3 linked regions of the Luteibacter rhizovicinus DSM 16549 genome follow. The protein of the gene in region 1 binds, or shares a complex with, the protein of each later gene. Links are inferred from orthologs where the notes say so. Each region holds a gene or a part of one and is shown in the gene's direction. Other genes may lie near its edges.

Region 1 (7,259 bases):
AAGCTCTGGATCCGCGTGTTCCCGGACAAGCCGATCACCCGCAAGCCCATCGAAGTTCGAATGGGTGCAGGTAAGGGTAGCGTCGAGTTCTGGGTCGCCCCGATCCAGCCCGGTCGCATGCTTTATGAAATCGAAGGTGTCGACGAGACGACGGCCCGCGAAGCGTTCCGCCTGGCAGCTGCCAAGCTGTCCGTGCAGACTCAGTTCGTCTCCAGGGCGGTGATGTAATGGCCAGCAAAGATATCAACCAGAAGTCGGCGGACGAGCTCAAGCAGGATCTGCTGGACCTTCGCAAGGAGCAGTTCAATCTGCGCATGCAGAAAGGCTCCGGTCAGCTCACCCAGCCGCACCAGCTGCGCCGCGTTCGGCGTGACATCGCCCGCACGAAGTTCGTGCTCGGCGCTAAGAAGTAAGGACGGCGGACATGAGCGATAACACAAAGACCGCGCGCACCCTTACGGGTCGCGTCATCAGCAACAAAATGAACCAGACCGTGACCGTGTTGATCGAGCGCCAGGTGCAGCATCCGCTGCTCGGCAAGATCATCCGTCGCTCCACGAAGCTTCACGCACATGACGAGACCGGTGCGAACGAAGGTGACCTGGTGCGCATCGCGGAATGCCGTCCGCTGTCGAAGACCAAGCATCACCGCGTGGTCGAAATCGTCACGCGCGCTGAAGTCTAAGGAGAGCTGCCATGATTCAGGTACAGAGCTCGCTTGCTGCAGCCGATAACAGCGGCGCGAAGGAAATGATGTGCATCAAGGTGCTGGGCGGCTCGAAGCGCCGTTACGCCAGCGTCGGTGATGTGATCAAGGTGACCATCAAGGACGCCATTCCTCGCGGTAAGGTCAAGAAGGGTGAGGTGTACAACGCCGTGGTGGTTCGTACCGCCAAGGGTGTCCGCCGCGCCGATGGTTCCGTGATCCGTTTCGACGGTAACGCAGCCGTCCTCCTCAACAACAAGCTCGAGCCGATCGGTACCCGTATTTTCGGGCCGGTTACCCGCGAGCTGCGCACCGAGAAGTTCATGAAGATCGTCTCGCTCGCGCCCGAAGTGCTCTGAGCGGAGGCCAGACCATGAACCGTATCCGCAAGGGTGATAACGTCGTCGTCATCACCGGTAAAAACAAGGGGCAGCGCGGTGACGTGCTGCGTGTTGACGGAGAGCGCGTTGTCGTCTCGAACGTCAACCTCGTCAAGCGTCACACCAAGCCGAATCCCCAGGCCAACCAGCCGGGTGGAATCGTCGAGCGTGAAGCTTCGATCCATATCTCCAACGTACAGCTCTTCAACTCCGCCACCAACAAGGGCGAGCGCGCTGGCACCAAGACGCTCGAGGACGGGCGCAAGGTGCGCGTGTTCCGCTCTGGCGAAGTGGTCGACGCGTAAGGAACCGAAGTCATGACCCGCCTTGAAACGTTTTACAAAGAGTCGGTAATGTCGAAGCTCACTGAGCGCTTCGGTTACCAGAACGTCATGGAAGTCCCGCGCATCTCGAAGATCACGCTCAACATGGGCGTCGGCGAAGCCGCCGGTAACAAGAAGATCCTCGAGAACGCGGTCGCTGATATGACCAAGATCGCCGGCCAGAAGCCGATCACGACGAAGGCCCGCGTGTCGGTCGCTTCGTTCAAGATCCGTGACGGTTGGCCGATCGGTTGCAAGGTCACGCTGCGTCGTGCCCAGATGTGGGAATTCCTGGATCGCCTGATCAACATCTCGCTGCCGCGTACGCGCGACTTCCGTGGTGTCTCGGGCCGTGCTTTCGATGGCCGTGGTAACTACAACTTCGGCATCAAGGAACAGATCATTTTCCCGGAAATCGACTTCGATCAGGTTGATGCGCTGCGCGGTATGGATATCTCCATCACCACCACCGCCAAGACCGACGAAGAAGCCAAGGCGCTGCTGGAAGCATTCAGCTTCCCGTTCCGCAACTGATTACAGGTAGAACATGGCTAAGACCTCGATGATCCAGCGCGATGTTAAGCGCACCAAGCTCGTCAAGAAGTTCGCCACCAAGCGTGCCGAACTGAAGGCGATCGTCCTGAGCTCCACCGCCTCGTATGACGAGAAGATGGAAGCCCAGACGAAGCTGCAGAAGCTCCCGCGTGATGCCAGCCCGGCGCGCCAGCGTAACCGCTGCGCCCTGACCGGCCGCCCGCGTGGCGTCTACAGCAAGTTCGGCCTTGGTCGCAACAAGCTTCGCGAAGCCACCATGCGCGGCGATGTGCCGGGCCTGCGTAAGGCTAGCTGGTAAAAAACTCGCCATCGGCGGGGCAAGCTGTTATAGTCGTCGGTCTGCGCAACGCAGACCGACTTCTGTCGGCTTTACAATTTGAAGATTTCCGGTAATTCGGATATCGGTGCACTCTCAAGGGTTTTCTTATGAGCATGACTGATCCCATCGCCGATCTGTTTACGCGCATCCGTAATGGCCAGGCATCTGGCAAAGCGGTTGTTCGTATGCCGTCGTCGAAAATGAAGCTGGCCCTCGCGCAGCTCCTGCAGAAAGAGGGTTATATCCTCGACGCCCGTGCCGCTGACGAAGCTGGCAAGCCGGTCCTCGAGATCAAGCTGAAGTACTTCGAAGGCCTTCCGGCTATCGAAACCATCTCCCGTGTCAGCCGTTCCGGTCTCCGCGTCTACCGCGGTAAGGACGAGCTGCCGAAGGTCCTCGGCGGCCTGGGCATCTCCATCATCTCGACTTCCGCCGGTCTCCTGACCGACGCTCAGGCCCGTGCTAAGGGTCTTGGCGGCGAAGTCATCGGCCAGGTGGCGTAAGGAGTCCCGTATGTCACGTGTAGCCAAGTTGCCTATCAATCTGCCGAAGGGTGTCGAGATCTCGATCGCCAACGGTACTGTTTCCGTCAAGGGCCCGAAGGGCACCCTGACGACCCATGAACTGCCGGGCGTCTCGTTCCAGCAGGAAAATGGTGTCGCCACGGTCGTTCTCGCCGATGGCGCCGACGACAAGTTCGGTGGCACGGCTCGCGCCGTCGTCGCCAACATGGTCCAGGGCGTCACCGCCGGCTTCGAAAAGAAGCTCGAGCTGGTCGGCGTGGGTTACCGCGCTCAGCTTGCCGGCAAGGCCGTCAACCTGTCGCTCGGTTTCTCGCATCCGGTCGTCTTCGAGGCGCCGGAAGGCATCACCATCGAAGTCCCGACGCAGACCGAAATCCTGATCAAGGGCGCTGACAAGCAGCTCGTCGGTCAGACGGCGGCGAAGATCCGTGCTTTCCGTTCGCCGGAGCCTTACAAGGGCAAGGGCGTCCGTTACGCGGGCGAGAAGATCATCCTGAAGGAAGCCAAGAAGGCCTAATCGGTCTATCCGCTTTCTGGAGTAATACGATGAACAAGAACGATTCCCGCCTGCGCCGCGCCAAGTCGACCCGCTCTCACATCCGTGAGCTCGCGGTCCACCGCCTGAGCGTGCACCGCACCGGCCAGCACATCTACGCCCAGGTCTTCGCACCGAACGGTACCGTCGTGGCAGCCGCCTCGACCGTGCAGTCCGCGGTTGCCGAGGGTCTGAAGGGTACGAAGAACATGGAAGCCGCCACGGCCGTTGGCCGCATCGTTGCCGAGCGCGCCAAGGCCGCCGGTATCGAAGCAGTCGCGTTCGACCGCTCGGGTTTCCGTTACCACGGTCGCATCAAGGCTCTCGCCGATGCAGCTCGTGAAGCCGGCCTCAAGTTCTAAGAGGCGTCAGGCGACGGCATCGGTTCTTCGGAACCGATGCCGCCCGATTTAGCTCCTACAACTCCAAGCGGCGACCGAGCCGTAAACAGAAGTCCCGGCTAACTATCATTCCGGGCTATCAGGAAAAGAGATGTCCTCGACAGATCGCGAAAATTCGGACGGCATGCTTGAAAAGCTTATCGCCGTCAACCGCGTGGCCAAGACCGTCAAGGGTGGCCGCCAGATGAGCTTCACCGCGCTGACCGTTGTTGGTGATGGCGAAGGTCGCGTCGGTTTTGGTTATGGCAAGGCGCGTGAAGTGCCGGTCGCCATTTCCAAGGCCATGGAACGCGCCCGCCGCAACATGGTCACGATTGAACTGAACCAGGGCACGCTGTGGTACGCCATCAAGGCTAACCACGGTGCGGCTCGCGTCTACATGCAGCCCGCTTCCCAGGGTACCGGCGTCATCGCCGGCGGCGCCATGCGCGCTGTCCTCGAAGTGGTCGGCGTGAAGGACGTGCTCGCCAAGGCCGTCGGCTCGCGCAACCCGATCAACCTCGTCCGCGCGACGATCAAGGGTCTGCAGGCCGTCGCTTCGCCGAAGCGCATCGCCGCCAAGCGTGGCAAGACGATCGAAGAGGTCCTCGGCAATGGCTAAGAACACCGAAACCGCCGTTGGCGGTACCGTCCGCGTCCGCCTGGTCAAGGGCCTGCGCGGTGTGCAGGGTCGTCATCGTCTGAGCGTGAAGGCCCTTGGCCTGAGCCACATCAACGATGTGCGTGAACTGAAGGATAGCCCGCAGGTTCGTGGCCTTATCAATAAGGTCTACTACCTGGTTCGGGTCGAGGAGTAAGAATCATGCGTCTTAACGATCTACGTCCCGGCAAGGGCGCTCGCAAGTCCCGTACCCGCGTCGCTCGCGGTATCGGTTCCGGCCTCGGCAAGACCGCCGGCCGCGGCCATAAGGGTCAGCATGCCCGCGCCGGTAACACGCACCGTTACGGTTTCGAAGGCGGCCAGATGCCGCTGCAGCGTCGTCTCCCGAAGGTGGGCTTCCGCTCCCTGAAGAAGCGCGACACCGAAGAAGTGCGTCTGTACCAGCTGGCTGCCATCAAGGCCGACACGATCGATCTGATCACCCTCCACGCTGCCGGTCTCGTGACCAGCCGCGCGAAGAAGGTCAAGATCGTCCTGAAGGGTGAAATCACCCGCGCGATCAAGCTCTCGGGCGTGCTTGCGACGGCCGGCGCCAAGGCGGCTATCGAAGCCGCCGGCGGCAGCGTGGAGTAATCAGGTGGCTGCAGCGCAGGGCACAACGCTCGGCTCGCTGGGCAAACTGACGGAACTTCGTCAGCGCATCTTTTTCCTGATTGGTGCGCTGGTGGTCTTCCGCCTCGGTTCGTTCATTCCCGTTCCGGGCGTGAATCCCGAGGCGATGACCAGCCTGGTTGAGGGTGGCGGCGGTCTGTTGAACATGGTCAACATGTTCTCCGGCGGTTCGCTTTCCCGCTTCTCGGTGTTCGCTCTCGGTGTGGTGCCGTATATCTCGGCGTCGATCGTGGTGCAGATGATGGGCTCGGTCATTCCGTCGCTCATGGCTCTGCGCAAGGAAGGCGAGTCGGGTCGTCGTAAGATGACCATGTACACGCGCTTCGGCACGGTCGGCCTGGCGGCATTCCAGGCGTTCGGCATCGCTGTCGCCCTGCAGAAGCAGGTCGGCGCGAGCGGTCCGGTGGTCTATATGCCCGGTGCGGGCTTCGTCATGGCATCCGTCGTCGGTCTCACCGCCGGCACGATGTTCCTGATGTGGCTCGGCGAGCAGATCACGGAGCGTGGTATCGGCAACGGCATTTCGATGCTGATCTTTGCCGGTATCGTGGCCGGTCTCCCGGGTGCCATTGCGCACACGCTGACGATGGCGAACAACGGAGAGCTGTCGGTTCTGAAGCTGCTCATGGTGACCGCGCTGATCCTGGCGGTGACCGCTTTCGTGGTGTTCATGGAGCGCGCTCAACGGCGTATCACCGTGAACTACGCGAAGCAGGGCAGTCAGCGCCAGTTCCAGCGCCAGACTTCGCACCTGCCGCTGAAGATCAACATGGCGGGCGTCATTCCGCCGATCTTCGCGACCAGCCTCTTGCTCTTCCCCGCGACTGCGGCGACCTGGTTCGGCACTGCCCACCAGTCGCGTTGGTTGCAGTGGTTGACCACGGCGCTGAGCCCGGGTGAACCGGTGCACGACATCGTGTTTGCGGTGCTGGTGATCGGGTTCGCCTTCTTCTATACGGCGATCGTGTTCAACTCGCAGGAAACGGCCGATAACCTCAAGCGTTCGGGCGCGTTGATTCCGGGCATCCGTCCGGGTCGCGCCACGGCAGACTACATCGATGGCGTCATGACCCGGCTTACCGGTGTTGGCGCGGTTTACATCGTCCTGGTCTGCCTGGTGCCCACGTTCATGCAGAACGCCTGGCACGTCCCGTTCTATTTCGGCGGCACTTCGCTGCTGATCGTGGTGGTGGTGGTGATGGACTTTACGGCTCAGGTCCAGGCCCATCTCGTCAGCCACCAGTACGAGAGTCTGCTTAAGAAGTCCAATCTCCGCCGCAGCTGAGACGCAGCGGAGATCCCCAAGTAGGGGAGGCCTTGGCGCCCAGCGCCGCAGGACTTCCCGTTTAGGTTAATTCAGGTTAGAATTGCGCGTTTACCGCGCACGAAACGCATCGGAGACAGTACATCATGGCGCGCATCGCGGGTGTCAATTTGCCAGTCCAGAAGCATGTCTGGGTCGGCCTGCAGAGCATTTATGGAATCGGCCGTTCGCGGGCGAAGAAGGTTTGCGTCGACTCGGGTGTGGTTCCGACCACCCCCATCAAGTCGCTTAGCGAAGGTGAGGTCGAGAAGATCCGCGCCGAGATCGCCAAGTACACGGTCGAGGGCGATCTTCGCCGCGAGATCGGTATGGCGGTCAAGCGCCTCATGGACCTCGGTTGCTATCGTGGCCTGCGCCACCGTCGCGGCCTGCCGGTGCGCGGCCAGCGCACGCGTACCAACGCCCGTACCCGTAAGGGTCCGCGTCGTCCGATCAAGAAGTAACGGATACCGATTATGGCTAAGCCGGTTAAAACCAAGAAGAAGATCAAGCGCGTCGTCACGGATGCCGTGGCCCACGTGCAGGCTTCTTTCAACAACACCATCGTTACGATCACCGATCGCCAGGGCAACGCCCTGTCGTGGGCGACGGCGGGTGGCGCGGGTTTCCGCGGTTCCCGTAAGTCGACCCCGTTCGCCGCTCAGGTGGCAGCCGAAAAGGCTGGCCGCGCTGCTGGCGACTACGGTGTGAAGACCGTGGAAGTTCGCATCAAGGGCCCCGGCCCGGGCCGTGAGTCGGCCGTGCGTTCGCTGAATGCGTTGGGCTACAAAGTGCTCAACATTATTGACGTCACGCCGATTCCGCATAACGGCTGCCGTCCCCCCAAGAAGCGTCGCGTCTAAGGAGCATACCCATGGCCCGTTATCGTGGAGCTACCTGCAAACTTGCGCGTCGTGAAGGTGCCGACCTCGGTCTGAAG
Region 2 (7,637 bases), 1.9 Mb from region 1 along the record:
TCCATCCCCAGGTTAAGACTGTGTTAGCCTACCTGCCACTTATAGGCTGCTGCCGGCTAAGGTTTGACCCACTATGATTAAGCAGCGCACGCTAAAGAACATCATTCGCGCCACAGGCGTCGGTCTTCATACCGGCGACAAGGTGTACATGACGCTTCGTCCCGCGGCGCCGAACACCGGCATCGTGTTCCGTCGCACCGACCTGAATCCGCCCGTCGAACTGCATTCGCGTCCCGAGAACGTCGGCGATACGCGTCTTTCGACCACGCTGATCAACGGCGACGTTCGCGTGTCCACGGTCGAACACCTGCTCTCGGCCATGGCCGGGCTAGGTATCGACAACGCCTATGTCGACCTGTCCGCGCCGGAAGTGCCGATCATGGACGGCAGTGCGGGTCCCTTCGTCTTCCTCATCCAGTCCGCCGGTATCGAGGAACAGGAAGCGGCCAAGCGTTTCATCCGTATCCGTAAGCCCGTCATCGTCCAGGACGGTGACAAATGGGCCAAGCTCGAGCCGTTCGACGGCTTCAAGGTGGGTTTTTCGGTCGAGTTCGACCACCCGCTGTTCAACAAGCGCAATTCGCAGGCCGAGATGGATTTCTCGACGACGTCGTTCGTCAAGGAAGTCAGCCGCGCCCGCACGTTCGGTTTCATGCGTGACATCGAGATGCTCCGTGAGCGCAATCTCACGCTCGGCGGCTCGATGGACAACGCTGTGGTGCTGGACGACTACCGCGTGCTCAATGAAGACGGCCTTCGTTACGACAACGAGTTCGTCAAGCACAAGATCCTCGACGCCATCGGCGACATCTACATGCTGGGCCACAGCCTGATCGGCGCGTATTCCGCGCACAAGTCGGGTCATGAGCTCAACAACAAGCTGCTTCGCAGCCTCATGGCCGACGTCACGGCCTGGGAAGAAGTCAGCTTCAAGGATCCGGCCAAGGCGCCGATTTCCTACGCCCATCCCGCCCAGGCGGTCTGAGGCTCGGCCCTCCGGGGCATACGTCAAATCGAAAGGCCGCGAGCGATCGCGGCCTTTTTTCTTTGGGGTTTTGTGGGCTTTGGGTCGGGGGCGGGCTCGCCTTCTGCCTCGCGTTTTGCTTGCGCTCGCGGGTTGCGGGGCAAGAGCTGGCGGGTATGGCGTCGACGCAGAAGAGCCGGCGGGTGCCACCCTCGGGGCCCCGTCTGCGGCGTCCCGCCAGGGAGGGCGGCTAGCGCCGCCGTATATCTATTGCCCTACGGGCCGGGCCGGGCTTCGGTTGGGGGTTTGCGACTCGACATCCTGTCTCGCGCAAACGGCCGGTGGGGCGCCGACCCGGCCCGTAGGGCAATAAGTAAAGGGCGGCGGTAGCCGCCCTCCCTGAGGGGTCGCCGTAGACGGGGCCCCGAGGGCGATACCCGCCGGCTCTTGCGCCGCAGCGCACAGATTCCAGGCGCGAATACCCCGTGACGGCCGTCACGCCTACGTGAACTTTACGTCCATTTTAGGTGTTCATAGGGAACATGCGTGCTATAAAGTTTGCCGCCCCGGGGGATCCGGTGCTGCTTACGGATCGAGCTTGTCGGTCGTAAGTATCGAATTAATCTGAAATTTCGGCCTCGGAGGCCAGTTTCAGGAACAGATCCCGCAACGTGGGGTCGGAGAGTGACGCCGCGGCAGCTCGCAGATGGCGACCGGCTGAGGCGGAAAGCGGTTTATGTCGGTCGGGAATGACTTCCTCGACCGGTAGGGGGGCCACTTTCACGGCAACCGAACTGGCTTTCGCGCCGATGGCGCGGGCGGCCTCGAGGATCTGCGTCTGGTAAAGGCGCACCCGCGATGCCCAGGCCGAGGAGGGCGCAAGGAAGACGAGCCGGCCGTCGCGCAGGTCCGCAAAGCGGACGTTATCGCGCAACGGCTGCGGCAAGGTCGCGCGCAGCTGGCGGTCCAACGTGTCGAGTTCGCGGGCCCGTTTGGCCAGCGATGCGACAGGCCCGAACTCCGAGATGGACTTCAGTCCATGGGTGGAGCGTCGGTTCGGTTGGTACGGCGGTGGCATGGACCGGCTTCAACTATTCGATGTGGAACGTATGCAGATCATACTCGTGTCTCGTGGCCAGAAAGGGCCGAAAACGCTGGATCTCACCTGCCGGCGCATGCGCTGCAAGGCGACGGCGATGGCCCTGGCCGGTTTCGTCGGGATTGCCGCGGTGGGTGCGGCGGTGGCGCTGGCTGTCGCCAACCCGAAGGACCGCGCGCTGGACCATCTCGGTGGCCTGCAGGCGCAGGTGGGTGGCCAGAGCGCCCAGGTCGCCCAGATCAAGCGCGATGCGCAGCGCGATCTCGATGCCCTGGCGGTCAAGCTCGGTCAGCTCCAGGCCCAGTCCGTTCGCCTGAATGCCCTCGGCGAACGCCTGACCCAGGTCGGCAAGCTGGACGACGGCGAATTCAATTTCGACGAGGAGCCCGGTCAGGGCGGCCTCGAGGTCACCAGCGGCGCGGATGCCGGCGCCTACGCGCTGCCCGAGTCGCTGGGCAAGAGCATCGACCAGCTCTCGGGACAGTTCGATACCCAGCAGGCCCAGCTCGAAGCCTTGCGCGACATGCTGATGGACCGGAGCATCGAGTCCAGCCTCCGGCCGACCGGCATGCCGGTCAATGGCTACATTTCGTCCTATTTCGGCGGCCGCCCCGACCCGTTCAGCGGGCATAGCGCCCGCCATACGGGCATCGACATCGCCACCCCCACAGGTACGCCGGTAACGGCCGTGGCTGAAGGAATGGTCACTTTTGCGGGTCAGCGCAGCGGCTATGGCGATGTCATCGAAATCGACCACGGCAATGGCTACATGACCCGTTACGCCCATAACAGCGCGCTGGTCGCGCAGCCGGGCCAGCGCGTGAAGGTCGGTGATGTCATCGCCAAGGCCGGCTCCACCGGCCGTTCCACCGGGTCCCATGTGCATTTCGAGGTCTGGTACCACGATCGGGTCGTGAATCCGTTGGCCTTTGTGAAGGGCCATCGCTGATCGGCCTTGAATCCGCCCCATCCAGTCGCCACCCCGAGGAAAGCCGGGGACGCCCGTAGTATGATCGTCCCTTCGTGCCGGTCGGCTTTGCGCCTTCCGGCAGCCCTTTTCGTTTCAGATCCGGATGATCGATGTTCAATCGTGCACTGACGAGTATTTTCGGCAGCCGTAACGAGCGGGTGCTGCGTGACCTCTCCAAGACGGTCAAGCGCATCAACGCCCTCGAGCCGGAATTCGAAAAGCTTTCCGACGACGCGCTGCGTGGCAAGACCGATGACTTCCGTCAGCGTCTCGCTGCCGGCGAGACCCTCGACGCCCTGCTGCCCGAAGCCTTCGCGGTCACCCGCGAGGCGGCGAAGCGCGTGCTCGGCATGCGCCACTACGACGTCCAGCTCATCGGCGGCATGGTGCTGCATGGTGGGCGTATCGCCGAGATGCGGACGGGTGAGGGCAAGACCCTCGTCGGTACGTTGCCGGTGTACCTCAACGCCCTCGAAAGCAAGGGCGTGCACGTGGTCACGGTGAACGACTACCTGGCACGACGCGATTCGGCGCAGATGGGCCGCCTGTACAACTTCCTCGGCCTCACGGTCGGCGTCGTGTACCCGGGCATGGATCACGCCGACAAGCGCAGCGCGTACCAGGCCGACATCACCTACGGTACGAATAACGAGTTCGGCTTCGACTACCTGCGCGACAACATGGCGCTCAGCAAGGAGCAGCGCAACCAGCGCGGCCTGCACTACGCCATCGTCGACGAGGTCGACTCGATCCTGATCGACGAAGCCCGCACCCCGCTGATCATCTCCGGCCCCGCCGAGGATTCCCCGCAGCTCTACATCGCGGTGAACAAGATCGTCCCGGGCCTCTCCCGCCAGGAGAAGGAAGACACCGGCGGCGACTATTTCGTCGACGAGAAGGGCAAGCAGGTGCACATGTCCGAAGAGGGCATGGAGCACGCGGAGCAGCTGCTGCGCGAAGCGGGTGTCATCGAGCCGGATAGCGGTCTCTACGATTCGAAGAACCTGGCCGTCGTTCATCACATGAACGCGGCGCTGCGTGCGAACGCGATCTACCAGCGCGACGTGGACTACATCGTCCGCGACGGCGAAGTCATCATCGTCGACGAGTTCACCGGTCGTACGCTGGCCGGTCGTCGCTGGTCCGATGGCCTGCACCAGGCGGTCGAAGCGAAGGAAGGCGTGCCCATCCAGCGCGAGAACCAGACGCTCGCCACGGTCACGTTCCAGAACCTGTTCCGCATGTACAAGAAGCTGGCCGGCATGACCGGTACGGCGGATACGGAAGCCTACGAGTTCCAGACCGTGTATGGCCTGGAAGTGGTGGTGATCCCGACGCACAAGCCGATGGTCCGCGTGGACAATCCGGATTCCGTGTTCCTCGGTCCGGACGCCAAGTACAAGGCCGTCATCGACGACATCAAGGCCTGCTTCGAGCGTGGCCAGCCGGTGCTCGTCGGCACGGCGTCGATCGACGTGTCGGAACTCGTGTCGGGCCTGCTGAAGAAAGAAAAGATCCCGCACGAAGTACTCAACGCCAAGCAGCACGAGCGCGAAGCGCATATCGTCGCCCAGGCTGGTGCGCCGGGTTCGGTCACGATCGCGACCAACATGGCCGGCCGCGGTACCGATATCGTCCTTGGCGGCAGCCTCGAGGCCTTGCTGGCCACGCTGCCGGAGACGGCTACCGACGCCGATCGCCAGAAGACGCGCGAAGAATGGAAGAAGCGCCACGAACAGGTGCTGGCTTCCGGCGGCCTGCATATCGTCGGCACGGAACGTCACGAGTCGCGTCGTATCGACAACCAGCTGCGCGGTCGTTCGGGTCGCCAGGGCGATCCCGGCTCCTCGCGCTTCTACCTGTCGCTGCAGGACAACCTGATGCGCATCTTCGGCGGCGAGCGCATCGGTCGCTGGATGCAGATGTTCGGCATGAAGGAAGACGAGGCCCTCGAGGATCGTCTGATCACGCGCCAGATCGAAAAGGTGCAGCGCAAGGTCGAGCAGCACAACTTCGATATCCGCAAGAACCTCCTCGAGTTCGACGACGTCGCCAACGATCAGCGCAAGGTGATCTACGCGCAGCGTGACGAACTCCTCGAGACCGACGATATCGCCGACATGATCGTCGACATCCGCCAGGACGTCGTGGTCGCGCTCGTGCGCAAGTACGTGCCTGCCGACAGCATCGACGACCAGTGGGATATCGCCGGCCTCGATCGCGAACTCGCCAGCGAGCTCAATCTCCGCATCGACCTGCCACAGTGGGTCGAGGGGCAGAAGGACATCGACTCGGAAGCCATCCTCGAGCATGTGCGTGCCGCGGTGGACGCGTTGTTCGCTGAGAAGGAGCTCCAGGTCGGTGCCGAAACCATGCGTTCGCTCGAGAAGCACGTGATGCTCTCGGTGGTCGATAACGCATGGAAGGAGCACCTCGCCAGCATGGATTACCTGCGCCAGGGCATTTACCTGCGCGGCTATGCCCAGAAGCAGCCGAAGCAGGAGTTCAAGCGCGAGTCGTTCGAACTGTTCGCCGAGATGCTCGACCGCATCAAGAGCGAAGTGGTGCAGATGCTTGCGCGTATCCGCATCCGTAGCGAAGACGAGGTCACCGCGATGGAAGCCGAGCAGCAACGTGCCGCCGAAGCGCAGCGCCTGCAGTTCCAGCATGCCGATGTCCAGCAGCTGGGTGTCGGCGGCGACAACGCAGTCGCCGAGTCGGCGATCGCGCCTGTACTGAACGACGGCCCGAAGGTCGGTCGGAACGATCCTTGCCCTTGTGGATCGGGCAAGAAGTACAAGCACTGTCACGGTCAGCTGAGCTGATAAAAAAACCGCCGAAAGGCGGTTTTTTTTTGGGGGGTCTATCTGCAGGTACCGATTCTTTGTGGGAGCCGATTCATCGGCGATCCCGCGGCAGCGGGCCAGGGTGCCTTGGCGATCGGCTTTACCGCATCACCGCTTCGTTGGCTTTTCGCCGCTGAAGCGGCTCCCACAGGGGCTGCCGATCAGTCGCCGCCGCCCTTGGGCTTCTGGCGGTACGGCTCGGCATCGACGGTGATGTATTCCGGCTCCGGCGTATCCAGGCGCAGCGCCGTCAGCTGGCCGCCCCAGACGCAGCCGGTGTCGATCGCGTAAATGCCCAGGCCAGCGAAACGGCCGAGCGCTGACCAGTGGCCGCAGACGATCTTCGTTTCGCGACGGCGCATGCCCGGCACTTCGAACCACGGATACATGCCCGGCTTTTGCGTGCCCGGCGTGCCCTTTCCTTCGAAGTCGATGCGGCCGCCGACATCGCAATAGCGCATGCGCGTGAGCGTATTGATCGTGGCGCGATGACGCTCGACGCCCTGTAGCCGATTGTTCCAGCCTGGCGGGCGGTTGCCGAAAAGGTTCTTGAGCAGCCGCTGGTGACGCGGGCCACCCAGTTCGCGCTCGACCTCCAGGGCCGCCCGCTGCGCCTGGCGCAGTGTCCAGCTCGGCGCGAGCCCGGCATGGATCATCGTCCAGCCGAGCGTCTCGTCGTGATGCAGCAGCTTCTGCATGCGCATCCACTCCAGGAGGACGGGCGCATCGTCGGCGAAAAGCACCTCGCGCAACTCCGGGTTCACTCGTTGCTGGGCGTCCTCACGGCGCTGGCCGATGGCCAGCAGCGAGAGGTCGTGATTGCCGAGCGTGATGATGCTCTGCTCACGCAACGAATGAATCAGGCGCAGCGTGGCCAGCGACTCGCCGCCACGATTGACCAGGTCGCCGCAGAACCACAGGCGATCGCTCGCCGGGTCGAAGCGAATTTTCTCCAGCAAACGCTGGAGTTCGGGGTAGCAGCCCTGGACGTCGCCGATTGCGTAGACGGCCATCAGTCCTGCTGCTCCCTGGCGCCATTAACGGCGTGCACGCTATCCATGAGTCGATCCTAGTGGAGCGTGCGCGGTATCGAAAGCACGAAAGTCGGAATCGGGGCGTCGAACCGCGTGCCGTCATCGGCCACCATGCTGTAGCTGCCTTCCATGGTGCCCACCGCCGTCTCGAGGACGGCGCCGGAGGTGTACTCGAACGACTCGCCGGGTCGCATCCACGGTTGCTCGCCGACCACGCCGTCGCCGCGCACTTCCTCGACCTTTCCGTTCGCATCCTTGATGACCCAGTGGCGGGTCATCAGTTGCGCGCCAGTCTCGCCGGCATTGCGCAGCGTGATCGTGTAGGCGAAGACGTAGCGGTTGTCGGTAGGCTGCGACTGGTCGGGGACGAAGCGGGATTCGACCTCCACGTCGATCGTGTAGGGTGTTTTGGAATTCATGGACCGATTGTCGGGGACGGGGACAGGGCGGGCAAGTATGCCCGCAGGAACCTTCAGATCGCGTTGGCGAGCTTGACGAAGTCGCCCGGGGGGAGGGTTTCCGCGCGGGCGCGGGGATCGATGCCCAGATCCCGGATCGTCGCTTCGTCCACGAGACCCTTCAGCGTGTTCGACAGGGTCTTGCGGCGCATGGCGAAGGCGGCCTTCACGACCTTGTAGATGTTCGCCGCATCACCCTTGGGCAGCTGCTCTGGTGGCAGCGGTACCAGCCGGACGACGGCGGAGTCCACCTTGGGCGGCGGCCG
Region 3 (7,238 bases), 790 kb from region 1 along the record:
CCAGGCCGTGACGATGCGCGCCCTCGATGCGTACACGGATGCGCCGAAGACGGACTGGATCGCCGCGTACGCGGCGGGCGTGCGTAAGTCGGAAGGCAATGCCGACGACAGCATGAAGAAGCACGAGGCAGCGCGTGCAAAGGGTTCAAAGCCGTCGTTGCCGTTGGATGGCTACGTGGGTACGTATCGCGATCCCTGGTACGGCGATGTCAAGGTGAGCAAGCAGGGTGGCAAGCTGGTGATGAGCTTCACCAAGACGGCCCAGCTCACCGGCACCCTGGAGCCCTGGCAGCACGACACCTTCATCGCCCACTGGACCGATCGCTCGCTCAACGGCGATGCCTTCGTGAACTTCGATCTCGATCCGGATGGCAAGGTGCGCGAAGTGCGCATGGAGCCGGTGTCGCCGCTGACCGACTTCAGCTTTGATTTTCAGGATCTGCGGTTGGCGCCTGTTGAGGCTGGCAAGTAAGGCATCGCTCGTCTGGACGAAAAGCATCGCCGATGAATCGGCTCCTACCAAGCAGGTTGCGCCAGCTCGGTAGGAGCCGATTCATCGGCGAACGGGTGCTCGCCGCGCGGCATCAGCTACGCAGCCACCCGTCAGCTCGACGGATCATCCGTCGACGCCTTGGGCGCCGCATCCGCCGTCGGCCCGACCACGTCCGACATGTTCCCGCCGCCACGCAACACCAGATCCTGCGGCCGCAGCAACGGAATGTCCGACTTGCGCAGCCGCGCAATAATGTCGAACAGCAGATCGCTCTTCACGTTACCCACGTCGCGCGGCCCACCCACGTAACAGGTCACGGCGAATGTCATCGCCGCACGGTCGACGTTGTCCAGCGTCACCGACGGTGCCGGTGTCTCCAGCACCTGCTTATGCGCATGCATCGCCTCGAGCATGTGCTCGCGCGCTTCCATCGGATCGGTATCCAGCGGCATCGGCAACTTGATCAGCACGCGACCCTGCGGGTTGGCCATCGTCATGTTGCGCACCGGCTTGGTGATGAACGACGAGTTCGGCACGATGATGGTCGAGCGGTCGGATACCTGGATTTCCGTGGCGCGCACGTTGATCCGGCGGATGTCGCCTTCGGCATCGTCGAGAACCACCCAGTCGCCCACCTTCACCGGACGCTCCGCCAGCAGGATCAGGCCGGAGATGAAATTCGACACGATCGCCTGCAGACCGAAACCAATACCGACCGAGAGAGCCGAGGCGACCCAGGCGACGTTCTGTACCGAGAGGCCCATTGCCAGCAGGGCGATCGCGACGACGATCACCACGCCGACATAGCCCAGCAAGGTCGTCAGCGAGCTCCGCATGCCCGGGTCGAGGTTGGTCCGCGGCAGGTACTGCTCGGACAGCCAGTTCTTGATCACGCGCACGGCGAGCAGGCCGAGGAAGAACAAGCCGATCGCCGTGAGGATCTGGTCCGGCTTGAACTCGAAGTTGTAGATCTTCAGCGTCTGCAGCTTCGTGCCCAGCGTCAGGATGTCCGACGCGTCGGCGCCGAACCCGGAGATCACCGCCACCAGGCCGAACATGAAGAGTGCCAGTCGCACGATGCCCGACAGCAGCACGCCCGCCTGGTCGAGTAGTCGCGGGTGCGTGCCGAAGATGGCCTGCGCACGCGCACTCATCGGGCCCTTTTCGGAGAGCAGCGTCTCGAACAGGTCGTCGACCAGGCGCATCGCGAGATAGGTCGCCGAGAGCACGATGACGGTCCACACCACCTGGCCGGCCATGAACGAGGCGAAGGCCACGAAGCCGGTGAGCAGGCCGATCCAGGAGGCGACGATGGCGATCCACGCGGCCGCGATGAACAGGCTGGCCCAGATCGGGCGGGGCGCGGGCGGGTCGCCGTCTTCGTCGACGACATGATGCGAACGGCTCAGGCGTACCAGCCCGACCGCGGTGAGCGTCGTAAGCACCAGCGCCTGCAGGCTGCTGGTCATCACCGTGGCGGCGAGGCTGGTGCCGATCGTGCGATTGAGTTCCTTGAGGAAATAAAACAGCACCACGGCCAGCGAGAAGAGCATCGGGAACCGACGCAGGCTGAGCGCCGTCTCGTCCGAGATGGCGGGCAGTCGCCACGACGGCCGCTTCGCCGAGATCAGGGCGCGACCGAGACCGGCGATGAAGGCGCCGAAGAAGATGATGCGGACGAGGGCCTTGGCCATCGCATCCGTGTCATCGCTGAAGGTCTCGTTCCAGTTCAGGCCCAGGTAGAGCAACTGGGTGCCGAGGCCGGTGGTCAGCGCCGAGGTCAGGGTGATGCCGAGGATCAGCGCGGAGCGACGCAGGCGGCCCGGCGGCATGCGGTTCGCCGTCAGGTGGCGGGCGCGTTGCTCGAGATAGAAGCGCACGCCCGTCATGAGCAGCACGCCGAACAAGGCGCAGACGATAAGGGCGATACGGTTGCCGTCGGTCCAGCTCCTGGCCAGGTCGGTCTTCACGCCGGTCGTGAAGTCGCTCAGGTTAGCCGAGTCACGCGGGAACGCCTTGGCCGGTTCCGACCAGAACGGGCGCGAAAACGGCGACGCCGTGCGCCGGGAGAGGAATTGCTGGAAGCGGATGCGGCGCAGGTCGGCGAGCTGACTGGTGGTTTGCTGCGCTTCGAGCGTGATGCCGTCCGCTTGTTTGATCTGTGCGTCGACGGCGTCGAAGGCCTTCTGGGCATCCTTGCGCGTGGCCGCGAGCTCCGGCGCTTCCTTGGTGCCGGTCGCCGGGGCAGGGCCCAACTGGTCGAGGCGGGCCTTGGCGGCATCACGGTTGGGCGACAGCGCACTGGAGACTTTCTGGGCCTTGCCGACGACATCGCCGGCCTGGCCACGCAGGTCGTCGATCACCTTGTCGGTGATGTTGTCGTCCTTCATCCCCTTTTCGATCTGGTCGAGCTGGGAGCGGAGATCACCGATCTGCTTGCCCGGGTCGTCGTCCTGCGCTTGCGCGAAGGCGGCGACCGAGACGGTCAAAAGGAGGGCGGTAAAGAATATTCTCAGGGTTCGCATGCAGGGATCATCGAAGGCAGGACGGGGCAGGTCAATTCCGAGGGTTATGCGATACCCTCGGTGAACGTGGTGTTCCGGTGGCTTTATGCGGCGTTGCAGCTTTTGCCGCCGGGGGAGCCGCCGCTATCCTGCCGCCCCTTGGCCCCGCCCGGAAGCAAACCATGCGCAAGAAGCTCGTCGCCGGTAACTGGAAGATGCACGGATCGCGCAAGATGGCCGATGGCCTGGTCCGCGAAATCGTCGAGGGCCTGGAAGACGGCGTCGACGTGCTGGTCATCCCGCCCATGGTCTACCTGGCCGATCTCGTCCACAAATACGGTGATCGTGGCCTCGGCTTCGGTGCCCAGACGATTTCCGAGCACCCGGAACAGGGCGCCTTCACCGGCGAGATATCCGGCTCGATGGTTCGGGATGTCGGCGCCAAGTGGACCCTGGTGGGCCACTCCGAGCGGCGCCAGTACTACCACGAGACCGACGCGCTGCTATCGAGGAAGTTCCGGACGGCATGCGATGCCGGCCTGACACCTATCTATTGCGTGGGTGAGACGCAGGAAGAGCACGAGGCGGGTAAGGCCGAGGAAGTCATCGGCCGTCAGCTGGGCGCGGTGATCGATGTCTATGGCGTAGAAGCATTCCGTACCGGCGTGATCGCCTATGAGCCTGTCTGGGCCATTGGGACGGGCCTCACGGCCACCCCGGACAAGGTCCAAAAAATTCATGCGTTCATCCGTAGCCAAGTGGCAAAAAAGGATGTTAATATCTCGCTCCTGACCCGGGTGCTTTACGGTGGCAGCGTCAAGCCGGCCAATGCGGCCGACCTTTTCGCCCAGCCTGATGTAGACGGGGGATTGATCGGCGGAGCCGCTCTCGTAGCCTCCGACTTCCTGGAAATTTGCGCCGCGGCGCGTCGATAACGCGACACGGCAAACAGAAGATATGTTCATCCTCTTCAGCGTTCTTTACATCCTGGTCGCGGCAGCGATGATCGTGCTGATTCTCATGCAGCGCGGCGCTGGTGCGGATGCAGGTTCGGGTTTCGGTGGCGGCGCGTCCGCTACCGTGTTTGGTGCACGTGGTTCGTCGAGCTTCATGACGCGCGCCACGGCAGTCCTGGCAGCACTGTTCTTCGTGCTTAGCCTGGGCATGGGTATCTACCTCGGTCGCTCGGGCACGCCCCAGCCGGCCGCGGATCTTGGCGTGATGTCCGGTGCTACCGTGCCGGCCGCTCCCGTCAACAACGCTCCGGTCAAGCCGGTCGCGTCGGACGTGCCGCAGGCACCCGCCGTTACCGCCCCGGCAGCGAACACCGATGTACCGGCTGCGAAGCAGGAGGCCAACCAGGCTCCCGCGGAACCGGCCAAGAAGTAATCAGCGACACCGCAACACGCTGTAAAAGTTATGCCCAGGTGGCGGAATTGGTAGACGCACTACCTTGAGGTGGTAGCGGTTTAGGCTGTGGGGGTTCGAGTCCCCCCTTGGGCACCAACAAAGATCCGGAGACCTCACCGGATCGCAAAGAAACCCGCGATAGCGGGTTTTTTTGTGGGCGTTTGTCGGTGGTTTCGACCTTCCGACCAGAACGCCCGAACGGCACTCACCCGCGACGGACCAAAGGCGGCGGGTAATACGTCCCATCGATGACGCCGCCGCGAGGTCCGTAGAAGCGGAACGTCAGCGACCAGGGCTTGCCACCTCCCGTGGGTAGCCAGTTGGTCTGGGGCGCATCGACGGGGCGTACGGCGGCGAAGTAGAGCGTTAGCGAGCCGTCATTCGCCTTTACCAGCCCCGATTCCTTGTTCAGCAGGTAGCGCTTCAGGGCATTGGGAAGCACGCGCCGGTGTGCGCGATCCACGGCAATGACCGACCAGAAGTAGGTTGCGTAGGTCTCGGGCAGGTCGTTCGCCGGGAACGTCAGCGTGTAGCTGCCGTCCGCGACGAGGGGAGCGCCGGTGCTGTCGATCGCGCCCCGGTAATACAGCACTTCCTCGAACACGTTGGCCCAGATGCCGCCGTAATTCACCGTCGTGCGGGTGAGCCAGTCGCTGCCCCAGTGGCCGCAGCAGGCGGGCCTCGCCCAGCCCTGTCTGATCGTGCCGCGGCCGATGATCGCCGCAGCGGCAGCGAACTGCTTGAGCGCCATGTTCCGGATGATGCCGTCGACGCGATCGCGCTCAGCGGGATCGACGATCGCCGCGACGATCGTGCGTACCGCGTGTTGCATGTCCTCGAGCGGACTGAGATCCGGTTCTTCCAGGGCAAGCAGGGCCGAATCGAAAGCCTCTACGCCGGGTAGCGCCTCCGTGTCGAACATCAACGTCCGCGGAAGAGGTGGCTCCGCCGGTGACCCTTGCATCTCGAAGGAGAATCGATGCTGGAGTGCGATCGCTTCATCCCAGTTCGCGCCCAGCTCCACTCGCAAGAGAACGCGTGTAACGCGTGCCGGGAGGTCGACGCGTTGCGCGTCCGGAGGCACGATGGCATGCGAACTCTGCAGGCAGACCGCGAACCGGCCGTTCGTGACATCCGGATACAGGCGCTCGTTGATGTTGGCGACCGTCTCGCCCCAGCCGTTGAGGAACTCAACGACGTAGTAACGGTGTTCGATCCTGGGTATGTCGATCAGCAGATAGCTATCTTCGTCGAGAGCCACCCAGGCTTCCGAGTAGGCGACATCCAGGTTCGGGTTGGGCCAGTCGACCTGCCCGGGTTTGCGATGCAGCAGCGTGTTCCATTGCATGCCTTCGCGGTCGAAGTCGATCTGCTGTTGACGGGTGATGAGAAGACGTCCGAGCAGGTAGATATAGGCATCCGCGATTGCCTGCTCGGAAAGCTTGATCGAGGGCTCTTGCTGGTCGCTCATGGCGTGCCCCGCAAATGTCGAGGGCCATACTGTCGCCTGGACACAGCCACGAATCGAGCGTGGTTTTCCGGTCGAATCGCTACGTAAATTTGCGTAGGGCCGATTCGTCGTACTCCCTGGATCACCGCGTCCCGGAGTAATAGTTCACCGACGCATCGATTTCTTCCGGCGTCATGTTGCGCGCGATATTGCGCATCTGGGCACTCGTGTCGTTGCGCCGTGTGCCGTGGGCGAACGCTTCCAGCTGCGTCTTCAGGTAGTCGCGTGGCTGTGGATCCAGCCATGGCACGCCCAGCTTGCTGTCGAGCCGGCCGTGGCAGGAGCCACACGGTGGGATGTTGCGCATGGGTGCGCCGGTCGCAACGATGTCCGGCGCGGCTTGAAGGTCCTGGGCACCGGGTGTCTGCCGGCGGGGCAGGGAGGCGTAGTACGCGGAGAGGTCACGCAGGTCCTGGTCGCTGAGCTTGATGACGAGCGGCGTCATCACGGCGCTCGGCCTTGCGCCGCTCTGGAAATCGCGCAGTTCCTTGTAGATCGACGATGCGTACTGGCCGGCGAGGTTCGGCGTCTGCGACGAGCTCACGCCGCGCAAGCCGTGGCACATGGTGCAGCGTAGTGCGAGCGTAGCGCCCCGTCCGACGCCGCCGCCTGACGCGGGCTCATCGAGCGTGGTTGGCGTCAGGACGACCTCGGAGACCTTCGTCGGGGGTGTGACAGGCGCACTGGTCGGACTCAACCACGACCTCGGTGCGCCGGCGGCACTGCAGATCGAATTCCACAGCCCCTTGAACAAGGCATCCTCCTGCGCCGAGGGTAGCCACACGAAGCCCACGAATAGCGAAAACACCAGCAGCAGGAAAGTGCCGCCCACACTGCCGACGAACCAGCGGTTGCGTAATAGCGGGCCACTCATGGCTTGCCTCCCACGAAGACCGGCGGAACACTCGCCTCAGGCATCCGCATGAGCTGAACGATCGGGTAGCCGTAGTTGGTGATCGTCAGGGCGATCATCAGCGCGACCCACAGCCCCAGCCCATTCAAGGCCCACGGTAGCGTGATCGGCTCATGCACGGCCCGGCTGAAGGTGAAGGTCTCCGGTTCCACGCGGGTGGCCCAGTGATTGCGCACGAGCACCGCGATGAAGATCAATGCCGATACCACGAGCAAGGCGCCCCCGATGACGGACATGACGACCGAGACGCCCTCGGCGAACATGCCGGGTGCGGTGTAGTCATAGAACGCCATGCGTCGTGGCATGCCGAGCAGGCCCGCGTAGTGCCAGGGAAAGGTCAGCACGATCATGCCGATGAACCACAGCCACAGCTGTGTGCGGACGAGGCGGGCGTCCTGGATGACGCGC

What was found.
Region 2: the proteins of secY (region 1) and secA are in contact, whole or in part, in a crystal structure (PDB 3DIN), measured with the Thermotoga maritima proteins. The link is inferred for Luteibacter rhizovicinus DSM 16549 from one-to-one orthologs. Residues at the interface, in WP_004081795.1 of Thermotoga maritima: Glu108, Gly109, Glu110, Glu111, Ala236, Glu237, Arg238, Arg239, Ile240, Thr241, Ile242, Gln243, Tyr244, Ala245, Arg246, Arg247, Val248, Thr249, Gly250, Arg251, Arg252, Val253, Tyr254, Gly256, Ala257, Ser258, Thr259, Tyr260, Leu261, Pro262; in WP_004082002.1 of Thermotoga maritima: Glu261, Ala262, Arg263, Lys300, Ala301, Arg302, Thr303, Ile304, Ile305, Leu323, Tyr324, Asp325, Pro326, Val329, Ser330, Tyr333, Ile336, Lys340, Phe345, Val349, Glu363, Phe364, Tyr374, Ser375, Gly376, Gly377, Glu393, Ile395, Thr482, Ser483.
Region 3: secY (region 1) and secG share a complex: the UniProt entries of both Escherichia coli proteins name them as parts of the sec protein translocase complex. The link is inferred for Luteibacter rhizovicinus DSM 16549 from one-to-one orthologs.

Annotation. Positions count from the first base shown.
Region 1 is NZ_CP017480.1:2,687,375-2,694,633, forward strand. What follows is about bases 4,237-7,141. They hold secY (preprotein translocase subunit SecY), read left to right. Parts: upstream 4,237-4,981; coding sequence 4,982-6,301; downstream 6,302-7,141. Other genes in these bases: rpsE (30S ribosomal protein S5), read left to right, coding at 4,237-4,344; rpmD (50S ribosomal protein L30), read left to right, coding at 4,337-4,540; rplO (50S ribosomal protein L15), read left to right, coding at 4,546-4,977; rpsM (30S ribosomal protein S13), read left to right, coding at 6,427-6,783; rpsK (30S ribosomal protein S11), read left to right, coding at 6,796-7,141. Outside these bases: rplP (50S ribosomal protein L16), read left to right, coding at 1-228; rpmC (50S ribosomal protein L29), read left to right, coding at 228-413; rpsQ (30S ribosomal protein S17), read left to right, coding at 425-685; rplN (50S ribosomal protein L14), read left to right, coding at 697-1,065; rplX (50S ribosomal protein L24), read left to right, coding at 1,080-1,391; rplE (50S ribosomal protein L5), read left to right, coding at 1,404-1,943; rpsN (30S ribosomal protein S14), read left to right, coding at 1,957-2,262; rpsH (30S ribosomal protein S8), read left to right, coding at 2,391-2,786; rplF (50S ribosomal protein L6), read left to right, coding at 2,797-3,324; rplR (50S ribosomal protein L18), read left to right, coding at 3,354-3,704; more of rpsE, read left to right, coding at 3,835-4,236; more of rpsK, read left to right, coding at 7,142-7,182; rpsD (30S ribosomal protein S4), read left to right, coding at 7,194-7,259. UniProt on the Escherichia coli protein: The central subunit of the protein translocation channel SecYEG. Consists of two halves formed by TMs 1-5 and 6-10.
Region 2 is NZ_CP017480.1:768,091-775,727, reverse strand. What follows is about bases 2,776-6,058. They hold secA (preprotein translocase subunit SecA), read left to right. Parts: upstream 2,776-3,143; coding sequence 3,144-5,858; downstream 5,859-6,058. Other genes in these bases: BJI69_RS03660 (symmetrical bis(5'-nucleosyl)-tetraphosphatase), read right to left, coding at 6,041-6,058; BJI69_RS03670 (M23 family metallopeptidase), read left to right, coding at 2,776-3,012. Outside these bases: lpxC (UDP-3-O-acyl-N-acetylglucosamine deacetylase), read left to right, coding at 74-985; BJI69_RS03675 (DciA family protein), read right to left, coding at 1,584-2,042; more of BJI69_RS03670, read left to right, coding at 2,074-2,775; more of BJI69_RS03660, read right to left, coding at 6,059-6,892; Co2+/Mg2+ efflux protein ApaG, read right to left, coding at 6,949-7,332; 16S rRNA (adenine(1518)-N(6)/adenine(1519)-N(6))-dimethyltransferase RsmA, read right to left, coding at 7,386-7,637. UniProt on the Escherichia coli protein: Required for protein export, interacts with the SecYEG preprotein conducting channel.
Region 3 is NZ_CP017480.1:3,479,594-3,486,831, forward strand. The notes cover bases 2,787-5,670. They hold secG (preprotein translocase subunit SecG), read left to right. Parts: upstream 2,787-3,954; coding sequence 3,955-4,386; downstream 4,387-5,670. Other genes in these bases: BJI69_RS15880 (DUF3772 domain-containing protein), read right to left, coding at 2,787-3,018; tpiA (triose-phosphate isomerase), read left to right, coding at 3,180-3,932; BJI69_RS15900 (DUF1214 domain-containing protein), read right to left, coding at 4,613-5,670. Outside these bases: BJI69_RS15875 (serine hydrolase), read left to right, coding at 1-472; more of BJI69_RS15880, read right to left, coding at 604-2,786; more of BJI69_RS15900, read right to left, coding at 5,671-5,878; BJI69_RS15905 (c-type cytochrome), read right to left, coding at 6,000-6,791; BJI69_RS15910 (cbb3-type cytochrome c oxidase subunit I), read right to left, coding at 6,788-7,238. UniProt on the Escherichia coli protein: Subunit of the protein translocation channel SecYEG. Overexpression of some hybrid proteins has been thought to jam the protein secretion apparatus resulting in cell death; while this may be true it also results in FtsH-mediated degradation of SecY.